3 regions of the Paenibacillus sp. lzh-N1 genome follow, and region 1 is predicted to be linked to each of the others. Evidence: predicted binding sites of a transcription regulator. Region 1 holds the regulator's gene; each other region holds the start of a gene.
What was found. The regulator LexA, encoded in region 1, represses DNA repair genes until DNA is damaged. The targets are predictions, from matches to a motif close to CGAACATATGTTCG.
Positions count from the first base shown of each region.

Region 2: a site for LexA is predicted at 2,448-2,461, ahead of addB (helicase-exonuclease AddAB subunit AddB). Genes of this name have one in related genera too.
Region 3: a site for LexA is predicted at 2,756-2,769, ahead of recA (recombinase RecA). Genes of this name have one in related genera too.

Region 1 is NZ_CP025696.1:4,260,894-4,266,385, reverse strand. It holds gene C0638_RS19365 (1,2-dihydroxy-3-keto-5-methylthiopentene dioxygenase) at 110-652, shown strand; gene C0638_RS19360 (HAD family hydrolase) at 751-1,545, opposite strand; gene C0638_RS19355 (hypothetical protein) at 1,703-2,212, opposite strand; gene C0638_RS19350 (DUF896 domain-containing protein) at 2,328-2,534, opposite strand; gene C0638_RS19345 (LysM peptidoglycan-binding domain-containing protein) at 2,643-3,011, opposite strand; gene lexA (transcriptional repressor LexA) at 3,201-3,827, shown strand; gene C0638_RS25440 (hypothetical protein) at 4,249-4,413, shown strand; gene C0638_RS25435 (hypothetical protein) at 4,455-4,595, shown strand; gene C0638_RS19335 (hypothetical protein) at 4,950-5,363, opposite strand.
Region 2 is NZ_CP025696.1:3,595,649-3,601,140, forward strand. It holds gene C0638_RS16425 (Na/Pi cotransporter family protein) at 1-617, opposite strand, end outside; gene C0638_RS16430 (class I SAM-dependent rRNA methyltransferase) at 908-2,287, shown strand; gene addB (helicase-exonuclease AddAB subunit AddB) at 2,528-5,492, shown strand, end outside.
Region 3 is NZ_CP025696.1:5,196,093-5,201,584, forward strand. It holds gene rny (ribonuclease Y) at 1-302, opposite strand, end outside; gene C0638_RS22890 (regulatory protein RecX) at 664-1,413, opposite strand; gene recA (recombinase RecA) at 1,625-2,686, opposite strand; gene C0638_RS22900 (competence/damage-inducible protein A) at 2,914-4,182, opposite strand; gene pgsA (CDP-diacylglycerol--glycerol-3-phosphate 3-phosphatidyltransferase) at 4,276-4,863, opposite strand; gene C0638_RS22910 (YajQ family cyclic di-GMP-binding protein) at 5,072-5,492, opposite strand, start outside.

The sequences.
Region 1 (5,492 bases):
TTTAGCTATAGTCGTTCCCATATAAATGTTTCAGCCTGTATTGTGCAACTGGATAAGACATGGTATTCTTTATACAACATTAATCCAAGTGGAAAAGAGGGATTTATATATGGCAGAAATTTTTATACGCAATACGAATGAGCGAATTAGTGGTGAAGAACAAGTACGTGAATTTTTGGAGAGCCACCAAGTATTGTATGAACACTGGGATGCTTCCAAGCTGCCAAGGGAGCTGCAAGAAAACTTTACTCTGACAGATGATCAAAAAGCCGCTGTGCTTAAAACATTTGAACCTGAAATCAAGGATTTAGCCGCACGTCGCGGATATAAAATATGGGACGTTATCACCTTATCTGAAGCAACGCCGAAACTGGACGAGCTGCTGGCCAAGTTCGAGCAAATTCACACCCATACCGAGGATGAGATCCGTGCCATTGTTGCTGGTAAAGGCATTTTCATCATTAAAGGCTCTGAAGAGATCGGCTATTTTAATGTAGAGCTTTCACCAGGTGACGTTATTTCCGTACCTGAAAATACACCTCACTTCTTCACTTTAATGGAAAATCAAAAGATCGTCGCAGTCCGCTTGTTCATCGAAGAAAATGGCTGGATTGCCGAACCGTTCGAAGATCCAACATTCACTACAGCATAATTAAGATCTATGGTGTCAATAAGAAAACTCCCTCCGCTCTGTAGCATATCGAGCGAAGGGAGTTTTCTTGATACTTGTTTTAGAAAACTGTAGATTTCTCACTTTAAAGATTGAATAATTCCATGCAACTCAGACAAATGCTTGATTTGGAACTTCGGCTTGATTTCTGTAGTATTGGTTTTAGCGTTCCGATTCACCCACACCGAATGGACACCAGCTGCCAAAGCCCCTTGAATATCAGTCGTCAGCTTATCTCCTACCATTAAAGCTTGTCCAGGTTCAATTCCTAGAAGTCCCAAAGCATGCTGGAATATAGAAGGGTCAGGCTTGCCCCGACCAAAAGAACCTGAAATGACAACATGATCAAAAAAAGGAGCCAATTGAGGAACTCCATCCAGCTTCTCCTGTTGTAGATCAGGGGAACCATTTGTCAGCAATAACAGCTTGTATTGCCCCTTCAATTGTTCCAGAATCTCAAACGTTTCTTCATATACATGTGGACGTGCACGTCTTTCCGAAGCAAATTGGGCAGCTAGCTTTTCCGCCAACTCCTCATTATCTATCCCCAGTTGCTGAAGCCCTCTGCGCCATGATTCCTTACGATAAGCAGGAGCCAACTGTTCCAATTGGCGGAATTCAGGTTGCTCACCTGCTGTAAAATTCGCCCACAGTCCTTCAAACGGATTAATGCCAATCATTTGAGTAAAACTAAAGGTTTCATAGGACTCATACAAAGCGCGCGCTTCCTTGCGTACGGCTTCTTCCAGCGTTTTCGGATCAGCGCCTGTTTCTCGGGAGCCTGTTTGACACGCTGCATCAAATGCCTCTTCTACACTACGTTCATCCCACAGAAGGGTATCATCAAGATCAAACATTATCGCCTGAATCGTCATATGAATTATCCACTCTCTTTCCACTGTATATGTAAGATTGTCTGTTTGGTCACGAATCAGATCGTTATGTGTGCCCATATTAAGCAAGTGGCCGCACCATGTTATATGAAAAAATAACATCATACGGCCTTACTTACAGAGCTACAGGCTAAATCGGTTATTTCTTATCTACCTGTATCTGATTGGATAGTGCAAACTTTTCAAGGCGCTCTGCGATGGCATCCGTATCATAGCGTCCCAGTGATTTTGTAAAAATAAAATTACCGCCCTTCCCTTTTCTTTCAACGGTAACGTAACCCTTTTCAATTTTGATGGCTTTCATGTCCCCTGCCGTCATCGGCCGTTCTCTGCCACCTTTTAACATATAAAGGGTATCTTTTCCCACTTTTAAATAAGGACGGCGAATGAAGAAGATAACAGCCAGCATCAAGTACAAGCCAAATACCAGCCAATCCATTCCCCGCATGCCGGTCTTAGTCAAAAAGTAACTCATAAGCATGTACAATACAGCAAGACCAGCCAGCATGATTGGCACAGTAATATTACGGCCACGGAAAATGTCCATTGCTGAACCTACGCCGTTAATGGTTTGAATGCCTTGTTTCTTGCGCGTTTTATTTAAATGCGCTGTGTTTTTACGTACTTTTCTTTCAAATGATCGGGCCATCTCTCAATTCCCTTCCCAATAAATATTACATTAAAACAACTGCCTTAAAGCTGATCTATATAGATACCAGGAAAGATACCTAAAACAAAGGCAAATGATGCAGGCTTTAGCGACATTAATGCTTCAGCCCGCCATTTCCCTTCGACGTATCATCGTCCACAAATTCAATGGTTTCAAGCTGCTGCCGAAAATTACGGCGAATGTTGCCTAAATAAATTTCCCGAAGGTTGGCGCGCTCTGTGGTTTCCTCTTCTGTCAATCCTTCGGCTTTTGCTTTGCGTGCTAATTCATTAATGCGCTGTACCAAGCTGTCTATATCCAAATTGTGTCCCCTCCATAAAAGCAAAGATATAATACACTTTGACATGTAGAAAAGAGCTTGTCAAGGCTCCCGCATTGCGCTCCTTGACAAGCTCTATAGTCTTATAGATCAGAAGTGTGGAAGCTTAAGCACCTGACCTGCCTGCACTCCCCGATCCTCCAAAGCGTTAATACGCATAATTCCTTCAATATATACCCGTGTATCCATTCGTTCCGGTTTATGATTCACGGCAATCTTCCATAACGTATCTCCAGGTTGTACGGTCAGCTTAATCACCTCTTTATTAGAAACTGAAGGTGCTGCGAAAACCGTAAGTACACCTGCCCCTGCAACCCAAACGATAATTACTAGAATAAGAAGCTTGAGTAAAAGAGTATTGGTAATAACCTGTAACAAACGCACCTTACCCTCTTTTCGAGTCTCCTGTAAATTCTCTAAGTTCATCGGGAAAATACTTTGATAAGTGCTATATTTCATAATTGGCCGCGTCCTCCAAACGTTTGTTCTTATGTTTTTCACAATATAACACGAACGTTTGTTTTGTTCAATAGAAAACAGAACAAAAGTTCGTAAATATTTTTAAGGATTATTTAGAACTTACGTTTGTACGAACGGAGGTTCTATGCTATAATTTTCCCAAACGTTACTAAATGGGGTTGATACGGTATGTCTAAGATTTCGAGCCGCCAGCAGGCCATTCTTGAATTTATCCGCAATGAAGTGCGTCTAAAGGGATACCCCCCTTCTGTACGCGAAATAGGCGAGGCAGTCGGATTGGCCTCCAGTTCTACGGTTCACGGTCATTTGGATCGTTTGGAGAAAAAAGGACTCATTCGCCGCGATCCTACGAAACCACGGGCTATTGAATTACTTGGTCAAGACGAATCGGATAACAGCAACTTGATTAATTACTCCATTAGTCGTGTTCCCGTCGTCGGCAAAGTAACCGCTGGTCTTCCTATTACGGCGACAGAAAATATTGAAGATTACTTTCCTCTTCCCCAACACTTTGTTGGTGAGGATAAAATATTCATGTTATCTGTTGTAGGCGAAAGCATGATTGAAGCTGGTATTGCTAACGGAGACTATGTAATCGTACGTCAGCAGCAGACCGCTGATAACGGAGACATTGTAGTAGCTATGACAGATGAAGACGAGGCTACAGTTAAAACCTTTTACAAAGAAAAAGATCATATCCGGCTTCAACCTGAAAATCCAGCCTTTGAACCGCTTCGCCTGACACACGTCAGCATATTGGGCAAGGTTGTTGGACTCTTCCGGGACTTCCACTGATTTATCGTGCTTTCTTCCCCGTTATACTACCACGAATATAAAACCGGCCGCCTAGGCGAGCCGGTTTTATATTATTATTATGTTTACTATGTGTGTTTCACAACTATTCTTTCCTTTTCAGCAACCTATATTGTCTCTACTATTATATCCCCCCCATTATCCGAAATAGTTCCCCTCTGATCTTGAACTATTTACTTTTATTAGCTAAACAAATGGAAATTTGACTCATGTGAACCTACTGTAGCCTTCCCCTATAACGTAAAGTTGGGAAGGCGAACGCAGGCTAGTATGAGCTTTTTTTGTTAAACATTTAGGAACATAGGTACTAGCTTCTTTTTTGTCTTTAGTAGATTTATGCTGATACATTACTAGCACAATTGACATATGTATATAGCAGACCTAAAGCAAAGGAGTTATGCAGATGATCAGAAATAGAGTTAAAACGTATAAGCATCGCATCGGGAAAAACAGATATCTGGTCGTTAAAGTCTTTCAAGCCGCAGCTGCTAAAACAGGAAGCGGAAATGCACTCGCAACTAACGCATTAAATATCAAAATTTCCAAGCGTAAGCATAAACATCATTAAGATTTAACCGTACCTTCATTTCTTTGAAGGGAGGTGATATTATGAGCAGAAGACACAGCAACCGTGAATTGAGAAGAAGAAGATTAAACATCCGTTCCAATCAAAGAGCCACTGCGCGTGCAAGAGGTAACGCACTGGCTGTTAATCTGTTTAGCGTGAATGATAGACAACGCAGACGTTAATAATTATTTTCAAGCAAAAAGCAGGAAGAATTCTTCCTGCTTTTTTTGTGTTAAATGATCACCAAACTACCAATCCCGCCAGTTATAGCTTCTTCAAACTTGTATCAGCTTAGGTCCCACTTGCCCGCTTTTCTTTATAAATTTTATAAACAAGGCTCTAACAGCTGGACCCATAACCAATAATTGTAATGGATAGGCGGAGTCTTTTTTTATTTTAAAAAATCCCCACTACCTTAGCTGGTCGGCGGGGATTTCGCTTATTTAGAGTATTCACTTACACTACACATTAGGAATTTTCTAGTATTTGATTATAGCTGATCCCGCTTTAGCCCACTCTTTGGATTCTAATTGAATCTATCCATATACTGGTGAGTCAGAGTTGATTTTTTGTTTTATCAGTGAAAGGTTTTCATAGTTGCTGAAACTGTAAAGCGACCCTGTTTTTGGCGCAATTTTTACTGTCAGTATATTTTTTATATTTGGTTCTTCATCAGTACTAGTCCAGACTAATCGATTATAATAATTAGCGTTAAACGGGTTTTCTAAACCACTAATCGAAAATTTCACTCTTTTCCCGACAATAGATACATCTGTATATGCTGTGTCATCTTTAAAAATTACTAATTGAGATGAAACTAATTCTTGATTTAAAGAGTTTGTATAGGTGTCATGAGTAACGCTTGCTGCATCTGCCGAAGCTGATAGCGGGGACAAAACTGAAAATAAGAGAGCAATTGTGAAGTAGTTTTCCTTCCTATTTATCTTCATCCATAAACATACGGCTTATTGATTGTCAAAGTAAGGGGAGCTTTGTCTGACATAAAAAATACACATTCGGGCAGATTACATTGTCCACTTCTACTCTATATTCAAACTGCTTACGAAAGAAATAGAGAC
Region 2 (5,492 bases), 670 kb from region 1:
GCTCCAGCAGCGAAGGCCCACCACATGTTGGCTGCAGCATGATCAAGAAACCAGCGGAATAGTCCGGCCTGTTCAATCCAGGGGCCGACGGCTTGCATCACACGGATACCTGCCAGAATCAGCGAAAATCCGGCAAAGACGAGGCTGATAAATTGTACAGCCTGTGGGCGGCTGAGCCCATTAGAGCTGGGTGAAGCTCCGGCAGCTGCATACTGGCGGCCAGCGACCGTTTCTCCCCACAGAACGGCAGTGCCCCAGCATAGCAGTGAACCGCATAGCAACGGAACAGCCAGCTTGCCGAGCTGGAGGCCCATCAGCTCGGTCGTCAGGCAGGTGCCAATATTGGTGCCGAGAATGATGCCGAGCGTGCGGCCGTAGGTCAACAGCCCGGCGTTGACCAGTCCGATCGTCAGCACCGTTACGGCGGTGCTGCTTTGCAGTAGGGCGGTAATGCCTGAGCTGAACAGCATTCCCCGCCAAGGGGAAACCGTAGCCCGGTTCAGCCAGCGGGTAAGGAAGGGGCCAGCCAAATGCCGGAGGGCAGCTTCCATCAGCTTCATTCCGCCTAAAAAAATAAGCAGCCCACCGCACAGTGGGAGTATAACATGTATGAACACGGGCATAGCCCCCCTTTTCTAGGTGAAAATACTTATGTAACAGCCTATGATCTGTCAAGGACAGCCATGACAAGCATGGGTGAGCAGTTTTTTACGGAACAATAATTTTGAAGTATCTTCACAAGCTTTAAAAGCGTGACATCGATATACAGGCGGGCAGTAGCGAAGCGGTTCATTTGAATCTGGAGAAGCGCCAGCGATCGTACGAACAAATGAACCGCAGAGCTGCGTCCCATCGAACACCACACTTTTAAGGACTTTAAGTAATTCAAGAATAGGAGTGAAGGATTTTGCCTTCAGTAATATTAGAACGTAGCCGCAAAAAAAGGCTGGAGCAAGCACACCCTTGGGTGTTTAAAAATGAAATAGCCAAGATTGAGGGTGATCCAGAAGCAGGTGATTTGGTCAACATCCTTAACCATCAAGGTCGTTATTTGGCGACAGGTTACTATAATCCTGCTTCGCAAATTACAGTGCGTGTGATGTCCTATGAGCCGCTGGAAGTGATGGACCAAAGCTTCTTTGCCCAACGTTTCCGTAATTGTTTGGAGCATCGCGAACGCTTTGTGACTGGGGGGAACGCTTATCGCTTGGTGTACGGCGAGGCTGATTTTTTGCCTGGGCTGATTGTAGACCGTTTTGGTGATGTATTGGTCGTTCAGCTGTTAACGCTTGGCATGGATCGGCGCAGGGAAGAAATCAGAGATGCGCTTGTTGAAGTCATGGGGCCAGTTGGTATATATGAGCGTAGTGATGTATCCATCCGCGAGCTGGAAGGGTTGGAACAGACGAAAGGTCCTTTGTACGGCGATTGCCCGCGCCATGTGGTGGTGACGGAAAATGGCTTACAAATCAAAGTCGATATCGAAGAGGGCCAAAAGACTGGCTATTTCTTTGACCAGCGTGAAAATCGCGCGGCTATCGCGCCGTTGATGACAGGTTGGGGAGCGCGTAGCGGAATTACGTTACAAGAAGTAGCTGCAACCCCAGGTGATGACGCCACAACGGTCATGAAGCCTGTGAATAAAAGTGGTAAGGTGGTTGAATTCCCATTCTGGGACGGCGCAACTGTATTGGAATGTTTTTCACATACAGGTAGCTTTACGCTCAATGCGTGTAAACATGGTGCGAAAAAAGTAACTTGTCTGGATATTTCTGAACATGCGATTGAAAGTGCTCGGGATAACGTGAAGCTGAACGGTTTTGAGGATCGCGTCGAGTTTGTCGTCGACGATGCTTTTCAATATTTACGTAATCAGGTGAAAGGTGTAGAGGAACGCACCGCGCGAGCGGGGGGCAAAGGAGATACATCCAAGCCGCTGACTGCGGGAGGCGGACGCACCTTTGACGTAGTTATTCTGGATCCGCCAGCTTTTGCCAAAACGAAGAGTGCTGTCAAAGGAGCTACACGTGGATATAAAGATATCAACCTTCATGGGATGAAGCTTGTCAATGAGGGCGGTTATTTGGTAACGGCGAGTTGTTCGTTCCATATGAGGCCAGAGCTGTTTTTGGACACGATTAAGGAAGCGGCGGCAGATGCCGGCAAAATCCTCCGACTGGTAGATTGGAGAGCGGCAGGGAAGGACCATCCTCAAATTTTAGGTGTGGAGGAAGGTCATTATTTGAAATTTGCCATCTTTGAAGTGCGTAGCCGGACACGGCTGTAGACTTCATACCCTTGTCAAAGTTAATCTATTTTTAGGCGATAAAGATAACTAGGTGAAACAAACTCATTTTTAGTATAAATCAGTCCTGTAGAGAAGGCTTGCACCAAGCCATCCTGCGGGACTGTTTGTTTTTGAGAAGGGATCAATTGCTACAACATGGCAAACGTACGTTCTTTTCTCCTTTGCCTGATATGCTATACTGTTTAATAGAATGTTTTTGGTTGGAAAGGAGGCCGCATCATGTCGGTCCGCTTATTGATTGGCCGCTCTGGTAGTGGTAAAAGCACGTTAATCCGCAATGAAATGACGTCTATGTTACGCGAGGAGCCGCTAGGTAAACCTATGCTGTTACTTGTGCCCGAGCAATCGTCATTTGCTTCAGAGCATGCGTTGCTTACAGAAGCCGGAAACGGTATTCAGGGGTCGGTGCGCGCCCAGGTGATGGGATTCCATCGTCTTGCCTATTTAGTCATGCAGGAAACAGGGGGTTCAGCCCTGGTGCCTGTAACAGAAGAAGGCAAGAAGATGCTTTTATATAAAATTATTCGTCGTCGCAAGGATGAACTGAGTTTGTTTAAGGATTCGGGAGATCAACTCGGTTTTGTGGATCGGTTGAATACGTTGTTTACAGAGTTAAAGCAGTACGGAAATGATGCTCGGTCTGTACCGGAACAACTGGAGAGAATGCATGCTGCGGGGGAGTCCGCCCCGATATTAAGAGGCAAGCTGAAGGATATCAGTCTAATCTATGAGGATTTTGAACGGGAGCTGACGCTTAAATATATCGATGGTGAAGATACGCTTCACATGCTAACAGAACAGATTGCACAGTCTTCACTTATACGCGGAGCAGATATTTGGATGGATGGCTACCGAAGGTTTACACCGCATGAATATAAGGTGGTGGAGCAGCTTATGCTGCACGCCTCCTCGCTGACGGTGACGTTGACCTGTAACCGCAGCTACGAAAGCGGCCAGCTTCCGCATGAGCTGGATTTGTTTCATCCTTCGGCGGCTACCTACGTCAAGCTTAAAGGAATGGCAGACGAGCTGATGATTGAAACGCAGACACAGTTATTACGTCCCGATCCGATGCCGAGATTTAAGGAGCGTCCAGCGTTGGCGTATTTGGAGGCTAATTTCGAACATCGTACAGGGCTGCGGAATCAGGAACAGCGGATGCGGCTACAGCAGCTACGAGAGCAATGGGCAGATACACAACCGGAGGGTATAAAGCTGTATGCTGCGGCAAATCGCCGTGCCGAGCTGGAAGGAGCCGTACGCGAAATGCGCCGCCTGGCCCGTGAAGAGGGCGCGCGTTATCGGGAGATGGCCCTGTTTGTGCGTCATATTGAAGATTATGAGCCATGGGTGGAACCGATATTCAAGCAATATCAGGTTCCAGTATTTTTGGATCAGCGGAGAAGTATACTTCATCATCCCTTAGTGGAATTGATTCGGGCTTCACTGGATATCGTGCAGCGACGCTGGCGATATGAGGATGTTTTTCGTGCGGTCAAAACAGACCTTCTATTGCCGCTGGACGGTCGAGTGAGCCGCGAGCAGATGGACCGTCTGGAAAACTATGTGCTGGCCTGTGGAATACAAGGCAGCCGTTGGACAGATGGCCGACCATGGCAGGCTGTACCCAGCTTGTCACTGGAGCTGGAGGAACAGGAACGGAACCGTCAACGGGATGAAACGCTGGATTTGATGGAGTTGTGCCGAGATGTGATTGTGACGCCTTTACATGCTTTTGAGAAGCGTATGGGTAAGGCACGAACGGCGCTTGAGAAGTGTGAAGCCGTGTATCTGTTGCTGGAGGATGCAGAAATTGGTCACAAGCTGGACGCCTTCATTCATCAGGCAGAGGAATCAGGAAATCCTGAGCAGGCGAAGGAGCACCGCCAGGTATGGGATGCGGTGCTTGAATTGCTGGATCAAATCGTCGAAATGATGGGTGATGAGAGACTGGATACTGCTTTGTTTGCGGGTGTGCTGGAAACGGGATTGGCTGAGTTCCGTATGGGGCTTGTTCCACCGGCTCTGGATCAGGTACTGGTCGGAAATACGGACCGTACACGTGTATCGGGTATTCAACATGCCTTTGTGCTAGGGATGAACGAAGGAGTAATGCCGGCTGTGTTCCATGAGGATGGTGTGCTGAATGAGCAGGAACGTACGGCATTGAACGAACAAGGCGTAGACCTGGCACCAGATATGACAAGACGTCTGTTGGACGAACGCTTTCTCGCTTATACGGCCCTTACCTCAGCCGGTAAAAGCCTATGGATGAGCTATGCGGTGACTGATGAAGAAGGCAAGCCATTGCTGCCGTCAGAGTTAGTGCGACATGTGCGGCAACTGCTTCCTGGTCTGGATGAACGTCCACTGGCCGGATACCCTTTGCCTGGAGACGCTTGGACGACGCAATGGGAGTATGCTTCCCATCCGTCCGAGGCTTTGCCGCAGCTCATTGCGCAATTACGGCATTGGCGGCGTGGCGGTGATATTTTATCTCCCTGGTGGGAGGTGTATAACTGGTATGCCAGCCAGCAGGGGCGTGAGAAGGACAAGCTGCGTCAGCTGTTGACCTCACTTTTTTACGAAAATCATGCCGAAATGCAGAAGGAAACGAGTCGCCGTCTATATGGCAGCAAGCTGCGCACCAGCGTATCTCGTATGGAACGTTTTGTCGCATGTCCATTTTCTCACTTTGCCTCTCACGGTCTTCGTTTGAAGGAACGTCAAATGTATCGTCTGAAGGCTCCGGATATCGGACAATTATTCCACGCAGCGCTTGGTGAGATGGCGATCAATCTGCGTGAACGCAATGTCAGCTGGGGAAGTCTCAGCACCGAGGAATGCCGCCAAGAGGCGGAAAGTACGGTGGAGCGTTTGGCACCTCGTCTGCAAGGCGAGATTTTAATGAGCTCCAAGCGGTATGGCTATATTTTGCGCAAGTTAAAAGACATCGTGAGCCGAGCTTCGCTAATTTTGGGTGAACATGCACGGAGAGGTAGCTTTGAGCCGATTGGGCTGGAGTTGGACTTTGGACCAGGTCAGCTGCTTCCTCCGTTAAGCTTCCGACTAGATAACGGCGTTGTGATGGAAATTGTCGGACGGATTGACCGTGTGGATGTGGCAGAAGGAGAAAAAGGCTTACTTCTGCGTGTCATTGATTACAAGTCCAGCCAAAAGGATC
Region 3 (5,492 bases), 940 kb from region 1:
TTATCCAGCGATTCTTCTTTTTGCAGCAATCTTCGTTCCTGTCGTTGAATTTCATTACGACGTTCACGAGTTTCTTTTTCAGCTTCGGCACGGATGCGGTGAATTTCATCCTTCGCTTCCAATACCGTTTCCTTCTTCAGCGCTTCTGCCTCTTTTTTCGCGTTCTCCACGATTTGCGCGGCAGCCTCTTCCGCACTGGAGATCTTAGCTTCTGCAATAGATTTGCGAATAAAATAACCAATCCCGAACCCAAAGAATAACGCGGCTACAGCAACGAGAACGAACCAGATCGCAGTCATCATACTGTTCACCTCCCCGTTGGTTCCTCCAAGGCATTCCTTGGGACTTTTTGAAATTGTCACATTTACTTTGATCGTCAAACTAAGATAACGACACAAGGTCGCTTCATTTCATATGCACATGCTTTCACACGTACAATTCCGCCTGGCATAGCGGCATCACTTGTTATTTGGCGATGAGAACTTTACTGTGGATTCCGCTTTTTTGGAAGGAAAAAGGGCACTCCACAAATATCGTTTCATATATATTTTATTATTTGACAAATGGCATTGTCAAGGGAATGCAAACATTAGTAGACTACCGCGCAGCTGTCCATATAATAACCGGCTTATCTAGCCAAAGGTTCAGCTACCGTTTTGCAACTTATTCCTCCCAATGCAGTAATTCCTCGTCTTCGAATGCTCCGTCTTGCTCGGCCGCACTGAGATGATTAACCACGCGGCGTGTCATATCCCCTGAATAGCCGCGTCTCATAAGAAACGGGAATGTTTTCCTTTTTTTATCCATTATATCACCACGTACCTGATTCCATTTCTTACGTCCAACCAACAAGGCACTCTCCCACTCCTCATTGTCGGTGATCTCACCTAACGCTTCCCCGATAGAGGCTTTAGAGATGCCCTTCTGACGAAGTTCTTGCCTGATCCACATCTTACCCTTACGTTGGCTTATTATACGCTGTCTTGCCCACTGACGGGCGTATAAATCATCATCTACAAGCTTCTCCCTTTGCAATCGTACCAGTATCTCATCAATAACAGCCTGATCCACTTCCTTTTGCGCTAAACGCTGGGCAATTTCCTGACATGTACGAGGCTTTTGCCCCAAATAGCGCAGCGCATGTACATAAGCCTGTTGTTTTTCATCTACCAGAACGATATCTTCTAGTTCTTTTTTGACGAATGACGTTCCTTTGAACATGTTGTACTTGATCATTACATCTTCCAAGACAGACAGTGAGTATGGACCAAAATGAATGATGTATCTTCCACGCTTGCGTCCCTGTCCCTGCTCCACTCTAGTAATCATCAATTCCTCATGATCTGGAAAAAGAGAAATCCCTTGCTGTTTATTTTCTTCCGAAGTGTATTCATCTTTATCGTCCAACTGCAATATGTTTCCCTCACTTTGAAATTCACGAAAGCAGCCTACGATCACCTGCTACGCAAAAGTTAGATTCTGCTGACAAAGCAAACTTTATTTGATGCAAAAATACCCTGCACAACTGTGCAGGGCATCAGAATCATGCTATTTAAACGGACTGTACCATAATCCCTAGGCTACAGTTCACATGACAGATCAGAAGCGAAGTTTCGGGCAAGCTTTATTCAAGCTCCAGCAATTCCTGTTCTTCCTTGGCCTCCTGCGCCAACTCTTCTTCTGTCGGTGGAGCAATTGTTGTAATCAAATTACTGGCCACCCGGATTTTTTGCTCGATCGTACTAGCAATGTTCGGATTTTCCTTCAAAAATTGCTTTGCATTCTCACGTCCCTGACCAAGGCGCTCGCCTTCGTAGGAATACCATGCTCCGCTCTTGTCGACAATGTCGTGCTCCGTACCGATATCGATCAAGCTTCCTTCTTTGGAAATGCCCTCACCGTACATAATATCCACTTCAGCCTGACGGAAAGGAGGTGCGACTTTATTCTTCACGACTTTAATACGTGTACGGTTACCCACGATGTCGTTACCCATTTTCAAGCTTTCGATACGACGAACATCCAAACGTACCGTAGAGTAAAACTTCAAGGCACGTCCACCCGGTGTAGTCTCAGGGTTACCGAACATAACACCTACTTTTTCACGGAGCTGGTTGATAAAGATAGCAATGGTTTTCGATTTATTAATGGCTCCAGACAGCTTACGCAATGCCTGTGACATCAAGCGCGCTTGAAGACCGACATGGGAATCTCCCATTTCGCCTTCAATCTCTGCCTTCGGTACAAGTGCCGCTACAGAGTCAACGACGATAATGTCCACTGCCCCACTACGCACAAGAGCTTCGGCAATCTCCAATGCCTGCTCACCTGTATCTGGTTGCGATAGTAACAACTCATCAATATTGACACCCAGCTTGCTCGCATACGACGGATCAAGCGCATGCTCGGCATCGATAAAGGCGGCTTGTCCGCCTGTTTTTTGCACCTCTGCAATAGCATGAAGAGCTACTGTCGTTTTACCGGATGATTCCGGTCCATATACTTCAATAATCCGGCCTCTTGGAAAGCCGCCCGTTCCTAACGCAATATCCAAAGCAATCGAACCACTGGGGATTGTTTCCACTTGCATGTGAGTAGACTCACCCAACTTCATAATGGAACCTTTACCAAATTGCTTTTCTATTTGACGGAGCGCCATATCCAGCGCAGCACGACGATCTGACAATAAACTCACATCCTTCATTGTTTGTACTTTAATAATACCTTGTTTTGACACGCTTGCCAAGCATTTTTTCGAACATACATTCGTTTTTTTATTTCCCGCAGCTCTCTTCTATAATTATACCTTTCTCTTAAAACGAAAAAAGAACCGCTGGCAAAAAGCTTTGCAACGGTTCTTCCGAATAAGAATATTATATCATGAATATCTATCTAAAACAACTCATCGATAATTTAAGAGAGTTTCTCGTTCTCTACCAATCGGCGCCACAATCTGTACAAGATAGCTTTGACGGATCGCAAACGGATGGTCTCACGGTTACCGCTTAAATTCAGCTCATATACTTCCGTTTCCTTGTCGCGCTCAGCAATACCAATATACACCAGGCCGACTGGCTTCCGCTCGGAATATCCGGGCCCAGCTACACCAGTAACAGAAAGTCCGAAATCGCTGTCCATAATCATTCTTGCCTGCTCTGCAAGCACAAGGGCTACTTCCTTACTCACTGCGCCTGGCGCATGATCCCCTTCCAAATAATCATAAGGCACATTGAGCAATTTCATCTTCATTTCATTGGAATAACACACGATGCCACCTTGAAACATAACAGCACTGCCAGGTATAGAAGTGATGTGTTCCATCAGCATACCGCCTGTACAGCTTTCCGCTGCGCTCACAGTGAGTCCGCGCTTGGCCATTAAATCTACAATCACCTTCTCCAGCGTAACATCCTCACTTGCATACATATATTCGGAAAGACGCTGCTGAATTTGTACTTCCGTAGCCGTCAGCTTAATTAAAGCTTCACTCTCACTGGCCGCCTTGGTGGATATACGGATCGTGACTTCCCCTTCCTTGGCATAAGGAGCAATCGTGGGGTCCGTCTGGGATTCGATCAGATCTAACAAGCGCGTTTCAAGAGCTGACTCACCGATCCCTGCGAATTTTAGCATTTTCGAATAAATCGGCATCTCCTCACCGCTTAATGCCTGCTGAAGCAACCATGGTTTAGCATGATTTGCAAACATAGGTTTAAGTTCCTTAGGCGGTCCGGGCAAAACCACATAAAATTTACCGTCCTGTGCAATGGCATCCCCTATAGCTAAACCCGTCTCATTTTCAAGCGGAGTGGCTCCTTCAATAGAAAGCGCCTGGCGGCGGTTATTCTCGGTCATTTCTACCCCGCGGTTACGGAAAAACTGATCCAGCTTGTCCATGGCAAGACGATCTATCTGCAATTTTCGCCCCAGTACAGCCGCTATCGCATCTTTTGTCAAATCGTCCTGAGTTGGCCCCAGCCCACCAGAAAACAAAATAATATCCGCACGCTTCTGAGCAAGACGTACCGCTTCCTGAAGTCGATCCATGTTATCGCCAACTACAGTCTGAAAATATACATCAATTCCGATAGTAGCTAGCTCTTGTGACAAATATTGGGCATTTGTATTTACTATTTGTCCAAGTAATAACTCTGTTCCTACTGCAATGATTTCAGCTTTCATCAATTCGTCCTCCTATGATGCGTATAATGTGAATTATGTAAAGAAACAGCAATAAGTTAAGTCCCTATTGCTGTTTCCATAAGATTTATCCTGTTAAACTTTAGAGGAGCTCAGCAAATGGATATTCTTTACAAAGTAATCAATACCCGAATAAATGGTGATTAACACAGCTGCCCATATCGCTATTAAATCAAACGGAATACCCAGAAAAACAAACGGGAAATTATTAATGAGCAGTGCTACAATAGCAACGATCTGGATGATCGTCTTTAATTTCCCCCAATTGCTTGCAGCAACCACAGAGCCATCCAATAAGGCGATCTGTCTCAGACCCGTAACCGCAAACTCACGACTGACAATCACAACGACAACCCAAGAATCAATTTTTCCCATTTCCACCAAAGAAACCAAAATAGCAGTTACCAACAGCTTATCAGCAAGGGGGTCCAACAGCTTGCCCAAATTGGTGACCATATTATTTTTACGAGCCAAATATCCGTCAAGGCCATCTGTGCTGGCTGCTACAAGGAAAATAATAGCCGCAATCAGCTGATTATACGGCAGCCTGAATGCACCGATCTCAATCGGTGGCGGATAAAAATCAAAATCCACCAGCAAAGCCAGCATCATCACCGGGATAAGGCAAATCCGCGTTATTGTAATTCTGTTGGGTAAATTCACAACACACTCTCCCCTGATTATCGTACTTGATTACAAATGGCAGCTTTCGGATTGAATTCAATCCTATGTAAATCGCTTTCGACGAGCGTTATACACCTCAATGTCTGCATTTTCGTTACAAGTATAATATGGCGCAAAACGCATGTCAAAATAACCTGCTACACATCAAGCAACGTTTAGTCCTACAAAATCTATGAGAGAAAACGACTTATTTCATGTTTGTAAATTGAAGCTCCAACGGCAGATCAGCTTTCCGCAGCAATTGAATAATGGCTTGTAAATCATCCCTATTTTTCCCAGTTACTCGAATTTGATCACCTTGAATCTGACTTTTCACTTTAAGCTTGGAATCCCGAATAAGGATATTAATTTTTTTGGCGTTATCCTGATCAATTCCCTGCTTAAGAGAAAGACGCTGACGCACTGAACCTAAAGAAGCTGGTTCCAATTTTCCAAATTCCACGTTTTTAAGGGATAGACCTCGTTTGACCATTTTAGATTGCAAAATATCAATCACCGCATTCAGCTTGTATTCATCTTCCGATGCAATCGTAAGGGCATCTTTCTCAAGCTTAAGGCTACTTTTGCTCCCCTTGAAATCAAATCTCGTTTCAATTTCACGCTCCGTC